Regions from separate parts of the Planococcus sp. SE5232 genome, predicted to be linked through region 1. Evidence: riboswitches for the same ligand, from Rfam matches in the RefSeq annotation. Region 1 holds a riboswitch; each other region holds the start of a gene.
The links. Region 1 has a riboswitch for S-adenosylmethionine ahead of ACRC6Q_RS02490 (methionine ABC transporter ATP-binding protein). Riboswitches for the same ligand answer to the same signal wherever they lie in the genome.
Positions count from the first base shown of each region.

Region 2: linked by a shared signal. The riboswitch ahead of ACRC6Q_RS05335 (methionine biosynthesis PLP-dependent protein) and the one ahead of ACRC6Q_RS02490 (methionine ABC transporter ATP-binding protein) in region 1 are both predicted to bind S-adenosylmethionine.
Region 3: linked by a shared signal. The riboswitch ahead of ACRC6Q_RS01835 (sulfite oxidase-like oxidoreductase) and the one ahead of ACRC6Q_RS02490 (methionine ABC transporter ATP-binding protein) in region 1 are both predicted to bind S-adenosylmethionine.
Region 4: linked by a shared signal. The riboswitch ahead of ACRC6Q_RS03465 (methionine ABC transporter ATP-binding protein) and the one ahead of ACRC6Q_RS02490 (methionine ABC transporter ATP-binding protein) in region 1 are both predicted to bind S-adenosylmethionine.

Region 1 is NZ_JBOGCP010000001.1:527,527-533,508, forward strand. Features, by position in the region: gene lepB (signal peptidase I) at 36-569, shown strand; gene ACRC6Q_RS02480 (pyridoxal phosphate-dependent aminotransferase) at 1,009-2,172, opposite strand; gene ACRC6Q_RS02485 (carbon-nitrogen family hydrolase) at 2,259-3,047, shown strand; SAM riboswitch class I at 3,099-3,203, shown strand; gene ACRC6Q_RS02490 (methionine ABC transporter ATP-binding protein) at 3,272-4,285, shown strand; gene ACRC6Q_RS02495 (methionine ABC transporter permease) at 4,275-4,946, shown strand; gene ACRC6Q_RS02500 (MetQ/NlpA family ABC transporter substrate-binding protein) at 4,959-5,789, shown strand; gene ACRC6Q_RS02505 (GNAT family N-acetyltransferase) at 5,893-5,982, opposite strand, start outside.
Region 2 is NZ_JBOGCP010000001.1:1,153,713-1,159,694, forward strand. Features, by position in the region: gene ACRC6Q_RS05325 (5-methyltetrahydropteroyltriglutamate--homocysteine S-methyltransferase) at 1-216, opposite strand, end outside; gene metC (cystathionine beta-lyase) at 252-1,424, opposite strand; gene ACRC6Q_RS05335 (methionine biosynthesis PLP-dependent protein) at 1,417-2,541, opposite strand; SAM riboswitch class I at 2,617-2,720, opposite strand; gene ACRC6Q_RS05340 (antibiotic biosynthesis monooxygenase family protein) at 2,973-3,278, shown strand; gene ACRC6Q_RS05345 (hypothetical protein) at 3,275-3,628, shown strand; gene ACRC6Q_RS05350 (cobalamin B12-binding domain-containing protein) at 3,645-4,301, shown strand; gene ACRC6Q_RS05355 (STAS domain-containing protein) at 4,279-5,046, shown strand; gene ACRC6Q_RS05360 (LLM class flavin-dependent oxidoreductase) at 5,198-5,982, shown strand, end outside.
Region 3 is NZ_JBOGCP010000001.1:391,536-397,517, forward strand. Features, by position in the region: gene manA (mannose-6-phosphate isomerase, class I) at 1-644, shown strand, start outside; gene ACRC6Q_RS01820 (phosphocarrier protein HPr) at 740-1,006, shown strand; gene ACRC6Q_RS01825 (hypothetical protein) at 1,360-1,608, shown strand; gene ACRC6Q_RS01830 (hypothetical protein) at 2,220-2,501, shown strand; gene ACRC6Q_RS01835 (sulfite oxidase-like oxidoreductase) at 2,711-3,373, opposite strand; SAM riboswitch class I at 3,455-3,566, opposite strand; gene modA (molybdate ABC transporter substrate-binding protein) at 3,793-4,566, shown strand; gene modB (molybdate ABC transporter permease subunit) at 4,563-5,246, shown strand; gene ACRC6Q_RS01850 (ATP-binding cassette domain-containing protein) at 5,251-5,889, shown strand; gene ACRC6Q_RS01855 (ThiF family adenylyltransferase) at 5,980-5,982, shown strand, end outside.
Region 4 is NZ_JBOGCP010000001.1:719,253-725,234, forward strand. Features, by position in the region: gene ACRC6Q_RS03450 (M20 family metallopeptidase) at 1-452, opposite strand, end outside; gene ACRC6Q_RS03455 (MetQ/NlpA family ABC transporter substrate-binding protein) at 480-1,313, opposite strand; gene ACRC6Q_RS03460 (methionine ABC transporter permease) at 1,353-2,003, opposite strand; gene ACRC6Q_RS03465 (methionine ABC transporter ATP-binding protein) at 1,993-3,024, opposite strand; SAM riboswitch class I at 3,163-3,278, opposite strand; gene ACRC6Q_RS03470 (glycerol-3-phosphate acyltransferase) at 3,400-4,044, opposite strand; SAM riboswitch class I at 4,177-4,293, shown strand; gene ACRC6Q_RS03475 (O-acetylhomoserine aminocarboxypropyltransferase/cysteine synthase family protein) at 4,393-5,685, shown strand; gene metX (homoserine O-acetyltransferase MetX) at 5,698-5,982, shown strand, end outside.

The DNA of each region.
Region 1 (5,982 bases):
AATAAAAAGTAAAAGCATGGGCAGGAGGGGACAATGTGTATGGAGATCCGGTAAAAGAATCTGTTTCCTGGATGCGTGTAATCTTTTTGGCAGTGCTTATTGTCCTCATGTCGAGGCATTTCCTGTTTGAGCCGGTAGCCGTTCATGGTGAATCAATGATGCCTACGTTTGAAGACGATGACAAAGTAATGCTGGTTAAGGTTTATACCATAGAAAATTTTGATATGATCGTTTTCACTGCGCCTACTGGAGTGAATTTCATCAAGCGTGTAATCGGTATTCCGGGTGATCGCATTTCCATGAAAGACGATCGATTATATGTGAACGGCCAGGCTGTAGCTGAGCCTTATTTGGATAAGAACCGTAAATTGGCCGAACAGCAGGGCTTCTCTCGGTTAACCGAGGATTTCCAGGAATTCACTGTGCCTGCCGAATCCTATTATGTATTGGGAGATAACCGTTTAAACAGCATGGATTCAAGGGTTTTAGGATTTATTTCTAAAGACTCCATCATTGGAGAAGTGAAAATCCGATTATCTCCGCTCGATCATATCGGGATTGTGGAATGATGGAGAATGCTCGATTGCTCCAAAATCGAAAAAAGACAGCTGTCTAAGTGTGTAGACAAAAGAATATTTATGTCATTCCAAGATTGAATACTCATTTCATCGTATTCATACCGGATCCTGTATTTTAGACGGACACTTTTCACGAACGAAGCAACAAAGCGATAAAGGAGAACATCTTTGCCCTTCACCGACTTTCATTCTTCTAAGCGTCATTAAACAACTAACCAGGATATGGAACAAACCAGCGGAGACTCCCGCGGGATAGCGATGTGCCGAAATCCACTCGGGCGTTTAGCCCGAGTTAGTTCGGCGCAAGCCCGTAGGAACGCGGAGCTGGTTTGTGGAATATCCATAGTAGATTTTTTTCTGTTATAAATTATTTGTTCAACTTGCATCAAAAAAGACAGCTGCCCGAAAAAAGGGAAGCTGTCTTTTTGAGTTAAAATAGGTTCAATTTTTCAATGCGGTTTATCGCTTCGGTGATACGGGTTTCATCAACCAATAATCCAACGCGGACAAATCCTTCTCCGCCAGCACCGAACCCGCTACCTGCAGCAACTGAAATATCCGCTTTTTCAAGTAGGAAATCAGCGAACTCGACACTGGTAAAGCCTTCTGGAACCGGCAGCCAGGCGAAAAAAGAGCCTTGAGGCGCTTCGATTTCCCAGCCGATGCGCGAACATTCCTTGACCAGGACATCGCGGCGTTTTTCATAGAGAGCCACTAAGTCATCCACACATTGCTGATCAGCACTTAAAGCTTTGGCGGCAGCCAACTGGACGGCGGGAAACAGACCGGCGAATAGATGGTCCTGGATCAGGTTCAGGGCTTCGATCATTTTCGAATGTCCGACAGCAAATCCAATGCGCCAGCCGGCCATATTGTACGTTTTAGATAAAGTATACATCTCGATGCCGACTTCTTTGGCCCCTTCGGATTGCAGGAAGCTCACCGGTTTCTTTCCTTCGAAACCAACTGCGCCATAAGCGAAATCATGGACGACGGCAATGCCGTTGTCTTTTGCAAAAGCGACAGTCTCATCAAAGAAGTCTTTATTGGCCACTGCGCCTGTCGGATTGTTCGGGTAGTTCAAATACATCAGCTTAGCTTGCGAGCGAACAGATTCAGGCACTTCACCGTAATCCGGTAAATAGCCATTTTCTGGATTGAGCCGCATCAGTTTATAGTCGATATCGGCGAGTGGAGCCCCGGACAGGTAATCCGGATAGCCAGGGTCCGGCAGCAGCAGGAGATCCTGTGGATTCAACAAGGCCAGTGGCAATTCGACAAGCCCGACTTTTGTTCCAGCCAGAATGGCTACTTCAAGGTCAGGGTCGATGTCCACGCCGTATTCGCGTTTGTAGAAATCCACTGCAGCCTGGCGCAGCTCGGAAATGCCGCGAAAAGGGGAATACTTATGTGTTTTTGGATCAGCCGCTGCGGTTTGCAGTGCCTTGATGATATGGTCGGGCGTCGGCTGGTCAGGATTGCCCTGGCCAAGGTTGATGACGTCGCGTCCTTCGGCGATGGCTTTACTCGTTTTAGCAACCAATGAAGTAAAAAATTGTGTAGGCAGGTTTTGCAGGCGATTTGAAAATTCCATATAATTCTCCTTGTTTTCGAAATAATTGCACATCTACCCCAAATCTTATAGAGTTGTAGGTAACTTGTCTAGTGGAGGAGAAACATATGAAAATTGCATGCGTTCAGATGGATATCGCTTTTGGAGAACCGGAACTGAATTATCAGCGGGTCATGGACTATTTGAAGGAAGCGGCCGGAGGTGGAGCGGAAACGATTGTCCTGCCCGAAATGTGGAATACGGGATACGCATTGACAGAGCTTGATACACTTGCAGACAGCACGAACCGGACCGTGGAGTTGCTGAAGAGTTTTGCGAAAGAACACAAGGTCAATATTGTCGGTGGATCTGTTTCGACGAAAAAGAACGGTGGTTTCTATAACACGATGTATGTCGTCGACAAAAATGGAGAGCTTATTTCGGAATATGATAAAGCGCATCGCTTTTGCTTGATGGATGAGCATATCCATCTTGAAGAAGGAGATTCACTGGGTACATTCGAGTTGGAAAATACCGTTTACGGCGGAGTCATTTGCTACGATATCCGTTTCCCTGAATGGATTCGCGCGCAGGCACTGAATGGTGCAAAACTAATTTTTGTATCAGCTGAATGGCCGGAGGCACGAATTGATCATTGGCGCATCCTGCTGCAGGCGCGAGCGATCGAGAACCAATGCTTTATTGTGGCAGTAAACCGCATCGGCAGCGATCCAAACAACGAGTTTGGGGGAAGCACGATGGCAATTGCTCCATGGGGAGAAGTCCGTCTCGACATGAAAAAAGATGAAGGCGTCGCTTATATCGATATCGATTTGGATGAAGTGGAAGAAGTCCGGAAGCGAATACCGGTTTTTGAAGACCGCCGCGATAAATTGTACGAAAAATTCAAAAAGTAGATTGACACTCGTAATTAATGCCTGTAACATAAAATTTAATCAAATAACGTAAACTTATCAAGAGAGACTGAGGGATAGGCCCTATGACGTCCGGCAACCCCCGATTGGGAAGGTGCCAAATCCAACGGAACATGCAAATGTTCTGGAAGATAAGTCGAGAAACTAAAATTTTCGATGTCTCTTTCTTGATGAAAGAGGCATCTTTTTATTGCCGGGAGGACGCTATGATACAGATTGAGAAATTGACGAAGACCTACACAACTAAGCATGGCACAATCACCGGAGTGGACAATGTATCATTGGATATCGGAAAAGGCGAGATTTTCGGGATCGTCGGCTATTCAGGTGCCGGAAAAAGCTCGCTGATCCGATGCATCAACCTGCTGGAACGGCCGACCTCTGGCAGTGTGACGGTAGATGGCAACGATTTAACCCAACTGAACGGAGATCAGCTGAGAAAAGCCCGGTTGAAAATCGGCATGATTTTCCAGCATTTTTATCTGATCAGCCAAAAGACGGTTTACGACAATATCGCTTTTGCGCTTCGCGCAGCAGGAACTCCTGCAAAAAACATTAAAACGCGGGTGGAAGAGCTGCTCGAAATGGTCGGTTTATCCGACAAGCGGGATGTTTATCCGGCACAATTGAGCGGCGGGCAAAAACAACGCGTCGGCATCGCACGGGCACTTGCCAACAATCCGGCCGTTCTGCTGTGCGATGAAGCTACCTCCGCCCTTGACCCGAATACGACTTTATCCATTTTGCGTTTGTTGAAAGACATCAACCGTAAATTGGATATCACGATTGTCCTCATCACGCATGAAATGAATGTCGTCAAGGAAATCTGTGACCGCATGGCCGTCATGCAAGGGGGACGCGTCATCGAAGAAGGCCAGGTATATGATATTTTTGCAGATCCACAAAAGGAATTGACCAAGGAATTCATATCCAGTGTCGTATCGTTCAATGTACCAGAGCATATTTTGAGCGAATTTACAGGCACACTGGTGAAAGTGCTGTTTAAAGGCGGCGTGGCCGGAGAAGGCGTGATTTCCGATATGCTGCAGAATTACCCGGTAAAAGGCAACTTTTTGCACGGAGCGATCGAGTATATTCAGGAACAGCCTCTCGGCATTTTCATCATGGAGTTGAAAGGTACTTCTACCGCCGTCATGGACGCATTGAAGTATATGGAAAGCAGATCAGCAATTGTGGAGGTGATTCCGAATGGGCATTGAATGGGGACGGATTATTGAATTGTGGCCAGAAATACAGACGGCCTTCTTTCAGACATTGACGATGATCGGAATTTCTTTAGCTGTCGCGCTGATTGTTGGGCTGCCACTTGGAATCTTATTATTCATTACAGACCGCGGCCTGTTTCTTGAAAATCGGCCGGTCAATGCGGTGATCGGCTTTATTGTTAACATCGTGCGTTCCATTCCATTCATCATTCTATTGGTGGCACTCATCCCGTTGACGAAATTGATCACAGGAACAACAATCGGCCCGATTGCGGCCAGTGTATCTTTATCGGTTGCTGCCATTCCCTTTTTCGCACGGATTGTGGAAAACTCACTCCGTGAAATTGATAAAGGCGTCATCGAAGCAGCGATTGCAGTGGGTGCAACCCCATGGATGATCATTAAAGACGTTCTTTTGCCTGAAGCGAAAGCGAGCATCATCCAAGGTGTGACATTGACCATCATCAGCTTGGTCGCCTACTCGGCGATGGCTGGTGTGGTAGGTGGCGGAGGCATCGGAGATTTGGCCATCCGCTTCGGCTATTACCGGTACGACAACACCATCATGATCGTCACAGTCGTCATTTTGATTGTGCTGGTCCAATTGATTCAGCAAGCAGGAGATTATACAGCGAAAACAATCGATAAACGATAAGGGGAGAATGACATGAAAAAATTAGGATTTATTTTAGCAGCGAGTGCACTGGCTCTGGCAGCATGCGGCGGCGGGGAAGAAAGCGACTCTGCAGGAACGACAGAAGAAGCTTCAAAGGACATTAAATTAGGAGCTACTGCAGGTCCATACAGCGATATGCTGAGCAAGGCGATTGTGCCTGGTTTAGAGGAAAAAGGCTATACAGTGGAACTGGTCGAATTCAGCGATTACATTCAGCCGAACGTGGCACTTGATGGCGGAGATATCGATGCCAATCTGTTTCAACATACGATTTACCTGGAAAACTTCGAAGAGGAGAACGGCATGGACCTGTCTGCATTGATTACGGTGCCGACTGCGCCTATGGGCATCTATTCAAACCAATACGATTCCTTGGAAGCTGTTGAAGATGGAGCGACCATCGCGATTCCGAATGATCCGGTAAACGGGGCACGCGCTCTTTTGATGCTTCAGGATGAAGGCTTGGTTGAACTGGATCCAGAAGCGGAAGTCTTGCAGGCTTCGGAAAGAGATGTCGTTACGAATACGAAAAATCTGGAATTCCAGCCAATTGAAGCGGGCCAGTTGCCGCGTGCAGTGGACGGCTCTGATTTAGCGGCTGTACCCGGAAACTTTGCAATCGCTGCGGAGATGGATCTGCTTGACGCGTTGGCCCTTGAGAACATGCCTGACCAATACCGCAATGTAGTAGCGGTCAATGCTGAAAATGAAGACAGTGAATTGGCTGCTGACTTAGTGGAAATTGTGGAATCTGATGAATTTGAAGCTGTAATTGATGAAGAGTTTGAAGGCTTCGGCAAGCCGGAATGGATGGCTGAATAATATTTCCTAGACAGAAAGCCGCTCCCGAGAAAATCGGGAGCGGCTTTTGTCTATTTAGTTTCACTTATATATTTAAAAAAGTTTTCACTATCAAATAGTGCTTTCAGGAAACTGTCTTGACCATGTGGTGGAAAGGTTCGCCGATGATGGTCCATGGTTCGGAAATGGAATAGCCGAGACGTTTATAGAGACG
Region 2 (5,982 bases), 630 kb from region 1:
TCGTCTAAATTCGCCGTCTGTGACCGCTTTTAAGCCGACCTCGATTTGTTTCTCGACGATATGTTTGATTTCCTTCGTTTCGATTTCCCGAAGTTCCTCTGCTGAAATTGCTCCAGCTTTGTAATCTTCTCTTGCTTTATGTAAGGAAGCCGGCCGAAGCAGGCTTCCGACGTGATCTGCCTTGAATGGTGCTGTGACCGTTTGAGTCGTTGTCATATGATTTTTCCTTCTTTCTCTCTAAGGATTTTTATCTAGTTAGCGATGCTCAAGCCGTTGCGGCGGGCTACTTGAGCCAGTGCCTGTGTAAGATCCTGCACGAGATCATCGGGATGTTCAAGGCCGACCGAATAACGGAGCAAGCCATCCGTGATGCCGCGTTTCTCACGTTCTTCAACAGGCATAGAGCCATGGGACATGGTTGCCGGATACGACAAGATCGACTCGACAGCGCCCAGGCTGACTGCAAATACCGGAATCCGCAGGTGTTCCACAAAGACGCGGGCTGATTTTTTATCTTTTAGACGGAAAGACAGGACAGCACCTGCACTTTTTGCCTGGCGTTCGTGGATCGGGTTGCCGGGATGGAATGAAAATCCTGGGTAATAGACTTCTTCGATCAATGGGTGGTTGTGCAAGTACTCAGCAATGGTACGAGCCGACTCGGATGACTGGCCAAGGCGGGCACCTAGAGTTTTGATGCCCTGGATCAGCAGGTAGGAATCCTGTGCCCCTAACACCGAACCAAACGTGTTTTGAATAAAGCCGAGGCGGTTTCCGAGCTCTTCATCTTTTGTGACGGCAAGCCCCGCGACGACATCGCTATGTCCTGACAGGAATTTCGTCGCGCTATGAAGAACGATATCTGCGCCAAGAGCCAATGGGTTCTGATAAAGCGGCGTCATGAATGTATTATCGACGAAAGTTAGGCAACCATTGGCTTTTGCCAGTTTTGCTGCAATCTCGATATCTGTGATGTTCATTGTCGGATTCGAAGGTGTTTCCAAGTAGACCACTTTGGTGTTCGGCTGGATCGCATTGGCCATTTCATTCAGGTCAGTCATGTTGACGAACGTATACTCGATATTGAATTTATCCAAAACCTCCGTGATGAAACGGTACGTACCTCCGTAGACATCTTCTGACACCAGGACATGATCGCCTGAAGACAGGAGCATGAAAGCGGAAGAGATGGCGGCCATTCCTGAAGAAAAAGCGAAGCCGCGCTTGCCGCCTTCAAGATTTGCGATGGTTTCTTCCAATGCCAGACGCGTCGGATTTCCGGAACGGCTGTAATCGAAGGGACCGAATGAATCTAAACTTTTCTGGTGGAATGTTGAGGACAAATAAATCGGTACATTTACAGCACCCGTCAATGGATCAACTCCGGTAGAGTGAATAAACTTGGTTTCTATGCGATCAGTCATATTCAACAACCTCCTTCTTCAATTTCGAAAATGCCTGTGTCAGATCAGCGATTAAATCTTCAGCGAGTTCAACGCCGACCGAAAATCGTAATAGCCGGTTGCAAACGCCGCGTTTAGTGCGTTCTTCAAAAGGAATATCTGCATGGGTCTGGGTGGCGGGATAGGTGATGAAGCTTTCAACTCCACCTAAACTCTCAGCAAAGGTGATGAGTTTGATATTTTCCAGGAAAGGCCCGACCCATTCCTCTTCCTGTAGACGGAACGACAACATGCCGCCTTTTCCGGGATACAGCACATCTGAAATCTCTGCTTGCTGCGACAGGAATTCCGCGATGGCTTTTGCATTTGCTTCATGCTGTCTCATGCGCAACGGCAAGGTTTTTAATCCGCGTACCAACAGCCAGGAGTCGAAGGGGGACAACACTGCCCCCACTGAGTTGTGGAAGAATGACAGCCGCTCGCAGATGCTTTCACCTTTTGCGGCAACCAATCCGGCAAGCACATCATTATGGCCGCCGATATACTTAGTGGCGCTATGGATGACAATATCCGCTCCCAGCTCGATTGGCTGCTGGAAGAAGGGTGTCAGAAATGTATTGTCGACAATCAATAGAAGATTATGCTTTTTCGCTAACGCTGCATAGGCGATCAGATCAATTTCCTGCATAAGCGGATTAGTCGGCGTTTCAATGAAGAGCGCCCGTGTATTCAACGTTATTTTTTCTTCTGTATCCTGTACATCTTTAAATTCAGCATATTTTGGATGAATATTATAGGCGGAGGCGAAATGGTCCAGCAGGCGATAAGTTCCGCCATAAATGTCTTCCGGCACCAATATCTCATCTCCCGGACGGAACAGCGACAAAATCAGTTGGATGGCAGCCATTCCAGAGCTACAGGCAAATGCGGCATCTGCGCCTTCCAGTTCAGCAAAACCTTCTTCAAGAACAGAGCGTGTCGGGTTTTTTGTTCGGGTGTAATCGTAGCCGGTCGATTGTCCAAGTCCCTGATGCTCATAAGCCGTTGATAAGTAGATGGGCGGATTTACCGCTCCTGTAGCAGCGTCGCTGCGATTGCCTATTTGAACCAATAAAGTTTCCAAGCTGTGTTTTGTCATTCCACTCATCCTCTCAACAATAAAACAGGGGCTTTTCTTCAAAAAAGAAGAAAGCCCCTGACTGGAAATGCATTCTTCTCATCTGTTAGGCGTAGCCTATTGGAATTAGCACCGTGTCTTCATCAGACTGGTTGCTGAGACTTCACAGGGCCAAATCCCTCCGTCTCTCTAGATAAGAAATATCTTATGAAGTTTATGTTGTTTCTGGTTCGATGTTTCTAATCATAAATCATTAAGCAATAGAAAGCAAGGATGAAATTTTAAATAGTTGAAATAAAAAGATAATAGATGGGAGACGCAGTACTGATGGTTGCTGAGATGACTTCGCTGAACCCTTCGGCTGTAGCTGTAAAGAACCGCGCTATTCTTTTAATTCGCTTTCCGAAGTGATATACTGATTGAATGAAATTTGTATGCAAAGGGGAAAGCGAATGTATATTGTCACCTCAACAGTGGTTGTTCCACCTGAAAAAACGCAGGAAGTCATTGGGATATACCAAAAGCGTTCACGCCGTGTGGATTTGGCGGAGGGCTTTCATTTATTCAGACTCATCCAAAACACCAAGAAGAAAAACGAATTGACCGTCCATATGGAGTGGCACACGAAAGCTGCCTACATGGCATGGGTGAAGAGCCAGGAATTCAAGGAAATCCATGATTTGGAAAAGAACTACCCAGATCAGGAACTGGCGAAAATCATTCCCACCGTACGGCAGTACGAAGTGGTAGCCGAATGAATAAAGACATCAAAAATAAAATTGCTTCCGAGACAGCTGAAAGTATATATAAAGCATATCCCACGCTGTGGGACCGTTTTGGCGATCGGGGCTTTGAACATACGGAAAAAGATAATCACCACCACCTGGATCACCTAGAGACAGCTTTCTCCTTGAACGATGAAAAGGTCTTCATCGATTACACAATCTGGCTGGAAACGGTCCTGACAAGCAGAAATGTAGAAACCGCATTAATTATCGATAATTTTGAGCGCTTACTGGAGATTCTTCCGGGGAATATAGATAAGAATGAAGAGATCTTTATGACGGGATGTTTAACGAATGCCATTGCGGTGTTGAGGCCTTCATAAAGTTAAGGAGGGTGACATGAACAGTAAATCAAAAGAACTGGCCGATCTATTCCTGGCTGGCGATGAAAAGCAGGCCGTGCAATTAGTCCAAACATATTTGGAGAACCATACTAAAGATGAGCTTTACCAATTGGTTCTGACGCCTGCCATGTATTGGATCGGAGAACTATGGGAAAAAAATATCATTACTGTGGCGGACGAACATTTAGCAACTGCCATCTGCGATTTTGTTGTGTCGGTAACGGAAGTTCGTCGGCCAGCTTTAAATTCGCATAAAAAGAAAGTGATGGTTCTGGGGCCGGAAGGCGAAGACCATTATATCGGGTTGAAGATGGTGTCTTCCTTATTTAAGGAAAACGGGTGGGAGGTCCAATACTTGGGACCGAATTTACCGCTCGATGCCGCAATCGACTCTGCAAACCGCTGGCAACCTGAAGTTATCGCATTATCAGCAGCACTCGCGTATCGACTGCCTATTTTAAAGGAATATGCTGTAGCTTTCAGAGCTCTTGATTTTAAGCCGACTATCATCTTAGGAGGACGGGCTGTTTCACTGGCAAATTGGCCAGCTTCCGAACCTGAAGGGACAATCATCGTAAAAGAATTGGATCAATTGAAAAAATGGATCCAGACTGGAAAGGAACCTGACAATGACTTCAGTATCTCGATTTGATGAATGGCCGCTGCCCGCTTTTAAATTGAACAGCAAACTGTCAATTGTGGAATGTTCTGAAGAAGCCAGGAAGTTATTTGGCGACTGTTCCGCGTTCCTCGATTTGCTTGATGAGGGCAGCAAGGATAAGGCACGCAACTTCCTTTCCAGCAATCAGTCTGCTGAACCGCTTGAATTGAATTTTGTTTCTGCGGACAAGAAATTATTTCTGGGGGATGTCTACAGCAAATGGGCCAGCGATTTCTGCTTGAACCTTGTGCTGGTGCCGAAGGACAATCGGCTCCTTGAAATAGCCGGCCAGTTGCTGAGTCTTCGTACACGGCTGCAGGAAACTAATTATGATCTGCTTCTTGAAAAGGAGCGGACCGAAGAACTGCTGCTGCAGGTACGGCAGCTATCCGCTCCTTGCATCAACCTTGGAAAGAAGCATGTGCTGATTCCGCTGTTCGGTGATCTGGACCCCCGCAAAATTGAAGTGATCCGTTTCCATATATTGAACCAGATTTATGAAACAGATGCTGAAACAGTCATCATGGATTTCACTGCCATGGACAAGCTTGAGCAGGAGGGCGTCGATTATTTGAAATCTCTGATGCAGACTTTCCAGATCATGGGTATCCATGGGATCGTAACAGGAATAAAACCACAGCACGCCCAACAGCTTCACCATTTGAAGACAGGACTCGACCTGCATTTTGTCTCTTCTCTGCAGACGGTTTTGGCTTCACGGAAGCTTCTTCAATAGAACGAGTTAGAAGCCGAAGCGGATTGCTTCGGCTTTTTTTGTGGCTAGGTTAGCATCTGCTAGTGGCGCTTGCGCTTTTCGTTGATGAGCAGAAAAAAGGACGGTTCAGTTAAATATCGATACAATGGAAAGGATAGGAGTGGAAGTAAACATGGCAATTAAGAAATTTGAAAATATACCATTGGCTGTGCTGGATTTGGCACCGATCAATGAAGGTTCAGAAACAGCGCAGGCGTTTAAAAACAGTGTGGAATTGGCTCAGCACGTTGAAAAATTAGGGTTCAACCGTTACTGGTTGGCTGAACACCACAATATGCCGGGCATCGGCAGTTCAGCAACATCGGTCCTTATCGGACATATTGCTGGGGCAACGGAATCGATCCGTGTGGGTTCCGGCGGCATCATGCTGCCGAATCATGCCCCACTTGTCATTGCGGAGCAATTTGGGACGCTTGAAACCATCTATCCGGGACGCATCGATTTAGGATTAGGCCGTGCGCCAGGCAGTGATCAGGCGACCGCCTATGCACTCCGCCGTAACTTGCAGAGCAGTGGAGATGATTTCCCTCAGCAGGTGGCCGAGCTGGAAAACTACTTCTCAGAAAATCCGGTAGGGCGTGTCCGGGCTTATCCCGGAACCAACTTGAAGATTCCACTTTGGCTGCTGGGATCAAGTGGGTTCAGTGCACAGCTTGCGGCACTCAAAGGTCTGCCGTTTTCATTCGCCAGCCATTTTGCGCCGGATTATATGATGCAGGCGCTTCAGCTGTATCATCAGAACTTTAAACCATCTCCGGCTTTGGCGGCGCCTTACGCGATGCTGGGCGTCAATATCATTGTGTCAGAAACACAGGAGCGGGCTGAATGGCTTGCGACTTCTTCTCAGCAGCAGATGTTTTCGTTGATGAGAGGGGAGCCGACGACATTCCAGGCACC
Region 3 (5,982 bases), 140 kb from region 1:
ACGCGCGGAAAATGGAAAATATGCCTTTTGGAAAAGCGGAATGCTGGTATGTGTTGGATTGCGAACCGGACAGCCAAATTATTCTGGGGCACCGGGCAGAGAGCCAGGAAGACTTCAAGAGACGGGTGGACGCAGAACAATGGGACGAGCTGCTGCTTCCGCTGCCCGTCAAAAAAGGTGATTTCTTCTATATTCCGAGCGGAACGGTTCATGCCATCGGAAAAGGAATCATGATAGTGGAGATCCAGCAGAGCTCGGACATCACCTATCGCGTATACGATTATAACCGGATTACAGACGAAGGAAAGACACGCGAACTTCAAATCCAATCAGCGATCGACGTCATCAACTTTCCTCATCACCCAGTCCAGCCCCCTAAGACTGCAGTAAATGATGGCGATCTCGCGAGTATGCAATTAATAAAAGAATCCTATTTTACGGTTTACCATTGGCAAATTAACGGGGAAGTGAAAACCCCTTTGAAAAGGAATTATCTGTTGATCAGCGTCATTGCCGGCGCGGGAGAAATCTCTGTTAACGGACAGTCTTTTCCGGTGGAAAAAGGCAGTCATTTTATTTTGCCATCTACGGTTGAAACATATGGAATCTCAGGAAAACTGGAGCTTTTGGTCACTCACGAATGACGAAGCTGCGCAGGCATGTGTCCCCAAAATAGAACAATTATTTTTAAGGCATATTCAGTTAAAGATAAACTAAGGGATAGAGGAGTTGGATCATAATGGTTGAAAAGCAATTTACAATCACAGACGAAGCGGGGATTCATGCACGTCCGGCAGCGATTTTGGTGAACTTGGCAAACAAATTCGAGTCAGAAGTGAACATTGTCCATCAGGAGAAAAAAGTGAATCTAAAGTCCATTTTAGGCGTGATGTCATTGGGCATTGCTTATGGCACCGAGTTTAAAGTGAACATTGAAGGATCCGATGAAGAAGACGCCATCAAAGAAATTGAGAAAATCATGCATAAAGAGGGATTGGCTGAGTGACATATTTTTAAAAAATAGGTGCTCCAACAAGTTCTGCATATAAACGAACGGAGAAAAAGAATTCCTTTTCTCCGTTCGTTTTTTTGAATGAGGTTGTTTTTCTGAGACAGCAGGCGGGAAGAGGGATCTAAAGTTTTTTATTTTTTCCTTCACTTACCTGAAAGCTGTTCGTAAATATGTATGTAAATTCGCGAACATTTGTAAAATGACTTGATAGGTTTACAAGCGGTTTTGGTTTTAATACAGAATAAAAAAAGCAGAATATATTGGGGTATTTTGGTGTGATATATTAGAAACTGGATTAATGATTTATGTAGAGTAGACTTATAAAAATAAATTGGAGGGGGAATAAAATGAACAAATTTGGTTTGTTATCTCTACTGATGTTTGTTGTTAGTCTCGTTGCATTCTTTACAATGAGAGGACCAGATGGAGATATTTATTTAACTATAATAGTATTAAGTACTCTTTCGGTTATTGGTCTGTTATTTGCAGCATTATCTAAACAATTGTTATGGATGGTTTTAGGTAGTGGAGTGAATTTTATTGCATTGATATTCGCCTTTCTACTTTTATTTGCAATGGGAATAAGTGAGCCTTAAAAACTCAGATGAAACAAATCAAAAACTACCTTTACACAACTTAAAATTCAAAGCATTTGAAGAGTGTAATGTATCAAGAATATTAAGTATTTGAATGTAACAAAAGTGCAGTAAGTGAAAAAATTGAGGGGTGAATTATATGGAAAGTGCTTTTCTATTCATCGGTATATACCTCATCCCAGTTTTGAGTATTATTTTTTGCCTTAACCTTGTGGCCATAATCAAAAAGGTAAAAAGGGATGAGAAAACAATAGTTAATACAATTTGGCTCACAACATCATTTGTGTTCATTACATGGAGTATCGCCATTATAGCTTCTGTGGGAGTCTAATAAAATTACTAGATCTGAATATAACTTAATATGAATTAAGTTATATTCAGATTTATCGTTTGCGAATACTTGAGAAAGATTAATTCAATAAAAATAATGGTTTTTAATAGATATCGGAATACTTAAAAAATAAGATGAACTAAATGTATTTATTTAGTACATTAGGAATGAGACTTCTGAAAAAAATTTCTGCTTTTAGAAAATTTCATAAGCTAGATCCTAAATCAGAACTGTTGGTCGGTATATTTTTTCAGGCAAATTATATGAAGAGGAGAATATTATGAAAAGGTTATCTTTAGGATTATTAATTTTTATTTTTATAGTAAGTTTCTTTGTTGTGCAAAATAACATCGAACTTGCTATGAATGTGACTGGAATACTAGGGCTCGTAGGCATCTTAATCGGGGGCTTTTTGAAAACAGGTTTCATTAGCTCTAATGCACCTGTTATCGGGAATTTGGCCATTATAAAATTAGATGAAACACTCAACTTATCAAATACTGTCTTACTGATAGCTTTGCCTAATTTTCTCGGGTCCATCTTATTGTATTTTTTGAAATAAGCTATGAATTTTACAGATAACGAGTTTACATCTGAGGGATTATCGGAAGCAGCAATAGATTCTACATATAATTCAAAGAACCCAACAACCTTCGCATAAAAGGTTGCTGGGTTCTTTAAAATAATACGCAAAATAAAGTTTAAGTTGATGCAAATTATCTCTTAAAGTGACAGTTCAGTTGTCCTGGAATCATAAGACTATAACTGGACTCAGTCAAAATCCTTTTTCTCCCATTCATCCTCTGGAATCTCCAGATCTTCACCTGAAAAACGCTCTTCCTGAAACGGATCGCCGTTCATGTGGAAGCCGTTCTGCTCCCAGAAGCCAGGTTGGTTTTCATCGATGAATTCGATGCCGCGGACCCATTTGACACTTTTCCAGAAATACAGATGAGGCACCACGAAGCGCAGCGGATAACCGTGTTTGGCTGTCAGTGGTTCGCCGTCAAGTGAATGGGCAAGCAGCACATCTTCCCGGTCGAGGTCGGACAGGGCAAGATTGGTGGTGTAATCATTGTCACCATGAAGCATCACATAACCGCTTTTCGGTGTTACGCCCAATTCTTTCATCAGATCGATAAAGCGGACACCTGTAAATGTATTATCGAAGCGGGACCAGCGTGTGACACAGTGGATGTCGCGGGTAATCGTTGTTTGTGGCAACTTCAATAAGTCGTCGTAATGCAGTGTAACTTCCTTGTCGACCTGGCCAAAGATCTTCAAGGTCCAGGTGGCCATATCATAGACCGGCACTTCGCCTTCGTGCAGGACCGGAAAGCGCTCGGTCAGCACTTGGCCAGGTGGCAGGCGTTCAGCCAGTGCGGGATCCACTACGGGTACCCGTGTTTTTTTGATTCGTTCGGCTTTGCTCAACTTCATAGATATCACTCCTTAAAATAAAAAAAATCTTCCGCTGAAAAAGGGAAGAGTGGTTATCTGCTCGTGAAATTCTCTTCCTCATCTTTCAGAACATCGTGCTTCTGCTGGATTTGGCACCATTCCAGTTACGTTAACTGGCGGTTGCCGGGCGTCGTAGGGCCATTCCCTCTGCCTCTCTTGATAAGGATGTAGCATATTTAATTTTTTGTTGAATTTGTTCAGCTTTCATCAGTGAAGAGTGAAAAAGTCTTTACTGATTGAAGTTTCTCTTTATTTTACTCAAATGCTCTGTTTCTTACAAGATTATTCGCAAAATTATTTAGCTTCTCTTCAGCTGGCGTTATACTGAAGGTACGTGGAGAATTTACCGGAACCGGTGAGCTGCATTTCAAACGAATAAGGGGTCTTTATTAATGAAAAAAATGATAACTATTATAAGCATAGCCATCCTGCTGAGCGCCTGCAGCAATACATCGGCTGGCAACGACAGTGAGCTGTTGGTTTCGGCAGCCTCAAGCCTGACGGAAGTGATGAAAAAGATGGAAGAGGAATTTCAACAGGTGGAACCGGATATTGACTTATCCTTCAATTACGGATCATCCAGCAAGCTGAGAAGCCAAATCGAGCAAGGGGCACCTGCAGATTTGTTTTTATCGGCCAGCATGAAGGATATGGACCTGCTCGAATCGCAGCAGCTCATAGACGCTGCAAGCATCAGTCCATTTGCTGAAAATCGGCTGGTTCTGGCTTCTTTGGAAGAGTTCCCGGAATCGGTGGATTTTGAGGAAGTAGTGATGGATGCAGAAGAAACCATTGCCGTTGGAGAGCCTGACAGCGTGCCGGTTGGAGCGTATACAAGGCAGGCATTGGAAAGCCAAGGGTTATGGCAGCCGCTTGAAGGGCGTCTAATCTATTCCAAAGACGCAAGGCAAGTGGTGACTTACGTAGAAAGCGGGAATGCAGGTCTTGGCATCATCTATTCTTCCGATGCCGTTATTTCCCGGGAAATAACAGCGACGCTCGAGCTGCCCGGACAGATAGATCCTGTCGTCTACCCTGGAGCCGTTGTAACCGCGTCAGAGAATCAGCAGGCTGCTGCAGCTTTTCTGGATTTTGTCACGGGTCCAACAGGCCAGGCCATTTTTAAGGACTACGGCTTTTTGCCGGGAGATGGAAAAGCGCCATGACGCCATATGATTTGTCTCCACTTTGGTTATCGCTGAGAGTCGCGGTCATTTCCACATTATTTGTATTTCTGGCCAGCCTGGCGCTTGCCCGCTTGATGAACAGGCGTGATTTTTTTGGGAAAAGCTTCGTGGAAGCCCTGATTCTGCTGCCTTTGGTTTTGCCGCCGACGGTTATCGGCTTCGGCTTGATCGTTTTATTCGGCGTCAATGGTCCACTCGGCATCCTCTTGGAGCAGTGGTTTGGATTTCGTGTCGTCTTTACTTGGATCGGCGCAGCCATTGCGTCTTTTGTGGTGTCTTTGCCGCTGATGTATCAAAGCGTTCTGGCCGCTTTTGAAAAAGTGGATCCGCGTTGGGAAAACGTGGCGCGGACGATGGGCGTGTCCGAATGGCGGATTTTCCGGACCATCACATTTCCACTTGCCTGGTCGGGTATTCTGGCGGGATTAATCCTGGCGTTTGCACGGGGTATCGGTGAATTCGGGGCCACTTTGATGATTGCCGGCTACATCCCGGGCGTTACGGAAACGGTGCCGCTCGCGATTTACTTCGCCTATGAAGCAGGCGATATGGAAAAAGCCCTGTTTTGGGTGCTGATCATTTCCTCGCTTGGAGTCGCCGCCATCGCCTGGGTCAACTACTGGCGCAAAAAAAACGCAATACGAATCGGCAGGGAGTGAGCAGATGCTTAAAGTGGATGTTCAAAAGCAATTGGATCATTTTAACTTGGATATGGAGTTTGAACTGGGGCAGGAAATTCTGGCACTTGTGGGGTCTTCCGGTTCGGGCAAAACCACGTTGCTGAACTGCTTGGCGGGAATTGTCCATCCGGATGCAGGGGAAATTTCATTGAACGGCCGGAATTTTTACAGGGAAGGGCAGAAGCCGCTTAAAATCCAAAAAAGGAAAGTGGGCTATTTGTTTCAGGATTACGCGCTGTTCCCGCATCTGACTGCGGAACAGAATATTCTGTATGCGCTGTCGCGAGTCGCGGATACATCACCTATTACCGAACTTACAAAAATCCTTGGAATCACCGGGCTGCTGGCCAAATACCCGCACCAGATTTCAGGAGGCGAAAAGCAGCGTGTGGCGTTGACGCGTGCAATGGCCATTCAGCCCGATATCCTGCTGCTCGATGAACCATTTTCAGCTTTGGACGACGCCAACCGTGACCGCTGCCAGGACGAACTGCTGCGGATTCACCGGCAATGGCAAATACCGATCATCTTTGTGACGCATCGGATTGCCGATGCTGAGAAATTGGCAGACCGGATCATCCGGATTGAAAAAGGACAGATGACGGAGCAAACAGTATTTTGATAGGGACTGCAGTTATAGATTGGCCATGATAAAGTGATACTAACGAAGAAACCGTTTGGACGATCAAGCGGCAGGAAAGTGGGAAACAATGTG
Region 4 (5,982 bases), 190 kb from region 1:
TCAAGCAACCCATGTTTAACAAAGCTGCCTTTGGCACTGCCATTCGGCCCTCCTTCTTCTGCAGGAGTTCCCAGGACGACCACGCGTCCGCCTGTTGAGTCTAAAGTTTCCGCCAATGCGATGGCCGCAGCCACGCTGGTTGTTCCAATGATATTGTGGCCGCAGGCATGGCCAATTCCGGGAAGTGCATCATACTCGGCAAGATAAGCAATTGTCGGTCCAGGACGGGCGCTTTCTTTGCTGGCAAAAAAAGAGGTGTAATGGCCGGCGACACTTTTGTCAACCTGAAACCCAGCTTCTTCAAGCCGTTTGATCAATAAAGAACTGGCGAAAATCTCTTGGTTGCCGATTTCCGGGTTTGCGTGGATCGCCTGGCTTGTTTCAATATAGGTTTCGCTCCGGGAATCGATGGACTGGGAAATGGACTGGGCTGCTTCCTTGATAAATGTCATTGGAACTCCTCCTAAGTTGAATTCGTTTTATTGGTAATCGACCAGTTCGTCAACTGTCACAACGGTAGGGATTTGACCACCTTTTGTATGTTCGATGATAAATTCAGCAGTGTCTTCTTCTTGATATAATTCAACGATTTTCAGGTAGGCTTCATTATCTGCCTCTTCAGCGTTTGCGGCAATCAAGTTGATATAAGGTTTCGCTGTTTCGCTTTCACGGGCAATCGGATCATCAGTCGGATTCAAGCCAGCATCCACTGCAACGCCGTTGTTGATGACCGAACCGGCAACATCTGGCATAGCGCGCGGCGTATGGCCGGATACCATCGGCATAATTTCAATGTTTTTTGGATTCTCGATAATGTCTTCTGCTGTGCCAGTAAGTCCGGCATCTTCAGAGAGCGTGATCAGTCCGGCTTCATCGAGCAATAGAAGGGCACGCCCCATGTTGGTCGCTTCATTCGGCATTGCGATTTGTGAACCTTCGGGAATTTCATCGATGGATTCATATTTATCGGAATATAAGCCCATCGGTGCAATGACGGTAGAACCAATCGGTACGATATCGATGTCGTGCTCTGTAACAAATTCATCGAAATAAGAAATGGTCTGAAAAGCATTCAAGTCGAGTTCGCCTTCGGCAAGCGCCAAGTTTGGTGCCACATAATCAGAGAACGTTTGGATTTCGAGGTCGATGCCTTCTTTTTCGGCTTTTTCGCCAATATAATCCCAGATGGTTGTATCGGAACCGCTGATGCCAAGTGTCACTTTCGTGTTGCCATCGGAACTGCTGTCGTCTCCGCAGGCTGCCAAAAGTAAGCCAGATAGTGAAAGTAATGCTGTCGCTGTAAGTTTTTTCATGAGTAATTCCTCCAGTTTTTTCTATGTTGTTTTTATTTTTTAGTTACGCCGTACCGTTCTTGACAATACATTTCCAAGGGATTGAACACCCTGCACCAGCACGACAAGAATCGCTACGGTAATGAACATGACGAGCGTATCGAAACGCTGATAGCCGTAAGTGATGGCCAAGTCGCCAAGCCCACCGCCTCCGATGGCGCCTGCCATGGCGGATGCACCGATCAAGCCGACCACTGCTATCGTCAATGCGAGAACCAAAGAGCTTAAAGCCTCGGGAATCAGGAAGCGGAAAATGATCTGCATCGGCGTGGCGCCCATCGCCTGAGCCGCTTCGATAACGCCTTTATCAACTTCCAATAAGGAGTTTTCAATCAGCCGTGCAATGTAGGGCCCGGCGTAAAAGACCAGTGGAACGATGGCGGCTGCGGTTCCGATGGACGTACCGACAATCAGGCGGGTCAATGGAATGATGGCAACCATTAAAATGATGAACGGAACCGAGCGGAAAATATTGATGACGATATTCAACACTTTGGAGACCGGTTCATTTTCCAGCAAATGGCCTTTGCGGGTGACCACCAGCAGGATGCCGAGCGGAAAGCCGATCAAAAGGGAAAAGCCGAATGCTGCGCCGGTCATGTAAATGGTTTCCCATAGAGCTTCTATGATTTGTTCGTAGTTAACTGACATAATTATTGACCTCCTCTATGTGGATATCGCTTTCTCGGATGGAGGACAAAGCCAATTCGATTTCACTGGGCTCGCCGGAAAATTCCACGATCAGGTTGCCATACGGGACGCCCTGCAGCTCAGTGATATTGCCGAACAGCACATTCAAGTCAACTTTGAAATCGCGTGATACTCGGGACATGAACGGTTTGCCGACGGAAGTGCCGGTAAACTGGAGGCGGTAGATGGCATTATCGCTTTCGGCTGCCTGAATTTGTGCCAGCAGCGAATCAGGAAGTTCGTCGTTCATGACGGAGCGGACAAACCGTTTGGTGGTTGGTTGCTGCGGATTCGAGAAAATATCGAAGACGCTGCCTTGCTCGATCACTTTCCCTGCTTCAAGCACAGCCACCTTGTCGCAGATTTCCCGGATGACGCCCATTTCGTGAGTGATGAGCAGAATGGTGATGTTGTATTCTTTATTGATTTTGCGAAGCAAGTCCAAAATCGATTTAGTCGTTTGCGGATCAAGTGCCGAAGTCGCTTCGTCGCATAGCAGAACAGATGGGTTAGTAGCGAGCGCCCGGGCAATGCCGATCCGTTGTTTTTGTCCGCCTGACAGCTGATCGGGGTATTTCTGTGCCTGGTCTGCAAGGCCGACAAAGTCGAGCAGGTCGGTTACCTGTTTTTCAATATCTGCTTTTGGTGTCTTAGCAAGCAAGAGCGGCATAGCGACGTTATGGTAAACCGTTTTTGAATTCAGCAAGTTGAAATGCTGGAAAATCATGCCGATATCTTTTCGGGTGGTGCGGATCTCTTTGCTGGATAAAGTGGATATATCTTTTCCTTGAATCAATACGCGTCCTGCAGAAGGACGTTCGAGCAGATTCACGGTGCGGATCAAAGAACTTTTTCCGGCTCCGCTAAAGCCGATGACTCCAAAAATTTCGCCGGTTTCGACGGTCAGTTCAATGCCGTTCAAGGCATGGATTTCCTGTTTTCCTGATTGATAGGTCTTGGCGACGCCTTCGAATTGAATCATGGTGATTGAACCTCCTCATGCTGTAATGGGTCTTATCAAATCGATGGAGTCTCACATTCTCCTGAGATAATGGACAAAAAAGAGCCCCCTTTTTTCTTATCCATAAGAAAAAAGAAGGCTCCAGTTGAAACCATCTAATTCTCATCTTCCAAATGCGTTAACGGCATTTGCAGGAGTTGGCACAGTTTTTGCGGTTAAACAAATCTGCTGCCGAAACGTCTCAGGGCCTGTCCCTCGGTTTCTCTTGATAAGAAAGTGATGTATGCTATTCGATTCGTGATTCTTACTTTATGGTGAAATAACAAAAATGTCAAGAAGAATTATGATATTTATTTCACAATCTTTTACATGAAAGCAATAATTAGTTTAACTCCTTTACTTTACAGGGGTTGATGGCTTCTTCTTAAAGATGGAGGATACTTTGCTCTCGCTTCCATTCTTTATTCGAATAATGTTTTCGCTATGCTTCCATACCGCCATTGCGAATAAAGCCAAGGCTGTCAGCAATGGCCATGGTCCAACAGCAGGACCGAAAGCAATCATAAAATAAACCGCGTAAAGCACTAGTACGCCAATGACCAAATAATCGGTGGCGAGCGAAACGCCGATGAGCAAGAGCAGTCCGACCAGTCCAAGTTTCCAATCGAGGGCCAGCATGACGCCAATTACAGAAGCCGTGCCTTTGCCGCCATTGAAATTCATATAGAACGGAAAGTTATGGCCGAAAATTACGCCGGCACCTGCGATGAATAGCAAAGTCCAGATCATTTCAGAAGAAAGACTGCTGGAATCCAGCAAAAGGCGTAAGCCTGCAACAGCAGCAAAGCCTTTGGAAATATCGATGAAAGCGACAAGCAAACCATATTTCCATCCCAGTACGATGGCTGCATTGGAAGCCCCGGAATTTTTTACACCTTCTTTTTTGACGTTGACCCCTGATAGAGCCTGAGCTGCAAGAGATCCATGAAAACAGCCGATTACATAGCAAATAATAAATAATAGCAACATCCAGATAAACATGCCAATTCCTCCTCTACCTTAAAAGATAACGTTTGAAACAGAACGAGGTTTCAAAATTTTTTGACTAATGGACTTGACAAATCGCGCTGAAATTTTTATACTTCTCAACAAGATGAAAAACCAAATCAAATACTCTTATCAAGAGTGGCGGAGGGATAGGCCCTGCGATGCCCGGCAACCAACAGACGCACATGTCTGGAAAGGTGCTAATTCCTACAGGATCGAACGACTGATTCTGACAGATGAGAGGAGGAAACTCCGTAATTTACGGCCCTCTTCTTAGCGAAGGGGGCTTTTTGCTGCTTTCTTTGACCGTTATGGATCAATAAAAAACAGGGGGAATGGAAAATGACGAATATGAAACCAGAAACTTTATTATTGCACGGGGGACAACAGCCAGATCCGACAACCGGATCCAGAGGGGTACCGGTTTATAAAACAACTTCCTATGTCTTTAAAGATACACAACATGCGCAGGATCTGTTCGGCTTGAAGGATACCGGCAATATCTACTCGCGCATCATGAATCCCACAGTCGATGTATTTGAACAACGGGTGGCATTATTGGAAGGCGGCACTGCTGCGGTTGCACTATCCTCCGGAATGGCGGCTATTGCATTTTCTGTTTTGAATATTGCAGAAGCTGGAGACGAAATCGTAGCGGACAGCAATCTTTATGGCGGTACGTACAATTTATTTGCCAACACATTGCCGCGTTATGGCATCAAGACAATATTTGTCGATGCGACAAACCCTGAAAACTTTAAAGCAGCCATTACAGATAAAACCAAAGCGTTATTTGGCGAAATTATCGGCAATCCAAGCTTGAATGTCTTTGACGTTGAGAAGGTAGCGGAAATCGCCCATGCGAATGGATTGCCGTTATTGATCGACAATACATTCGCTTCTCCATACGGCAGCAATCCGATCGAATTCGGTGCAGATGTGGTCATCCATTCCGCTACGAAATGGATTGGGGGACACGGCACGACAATCGGTGGCATCGCAGTAGATGCCGGGAAATTCAATTGGGACAATCCGCGCTTCCCGAATTACACAGAGCCGGATGAATCGTATCATGGTTTGCGTTACGGCATTGATGTGCCGGATGCAGCATTTGCGACAAAGCTTCGTGTGCAGCTGCTGCGGGATTTTGGACCTTCACTGAGTCCGGATAGTGCGCATGCTTTACTGCAGGGTCTTGAGACTTTGCATCTTCGCATCCCTAAACACAGCACCAATGCTCAAATTATTGCGGATTACTTAAAACAGCATCCGCAAATCGAATGGGTCAATTTCCTGGGTTTTGAAGATCACCCATCGCATCAATTGGCGAAAAAATATTTGAAGAATGATGGCTATGGTTCGATTGTCAATTTTGGCATAAAAGGCGGACGGGAAGCAGGCCGTAAAGTGATCGACAGCGTCAATCTTTGGTCGCATGTCGCAAACGTAGGAGACGCTAAATCATTGATTATCCACCCGGCTTCCACCACGCATCAGCAATTGAACAATGAAGAGTTGAAAGCATCGGGAGTAACGGAAGAGTTGATCCGTTTATCTGTCGGGTTGGAGAACGCTGAAGATTTGATTGCTGATTTGGAGCAGGCGATAAAGGCGGCAGTATTGGAAAAGGCATAAGGAGGGATTTTCATGAAGACAGTATCCATTGGCTCGTTAACCCTGGATTCAACTAAGACTATAGACAATGTAGAACTTGCATACGAACGTCATGGGGATGAAAAAGCTCCTGCTGTCCTGGTATGCCATGCATTGACAGGCGATCAATATGCAGTTGGCACAGACGGAGATCCAGGTTGGTGGGCAGGATTAATCGGACCAGGCAAGTCGGTGGATACAAATGTTTTTCAAGTGATCATCTTCAATGTACTAGGAGGGTGCCATGGATCCACAGGCCCATTATCGATAAATCCGGCA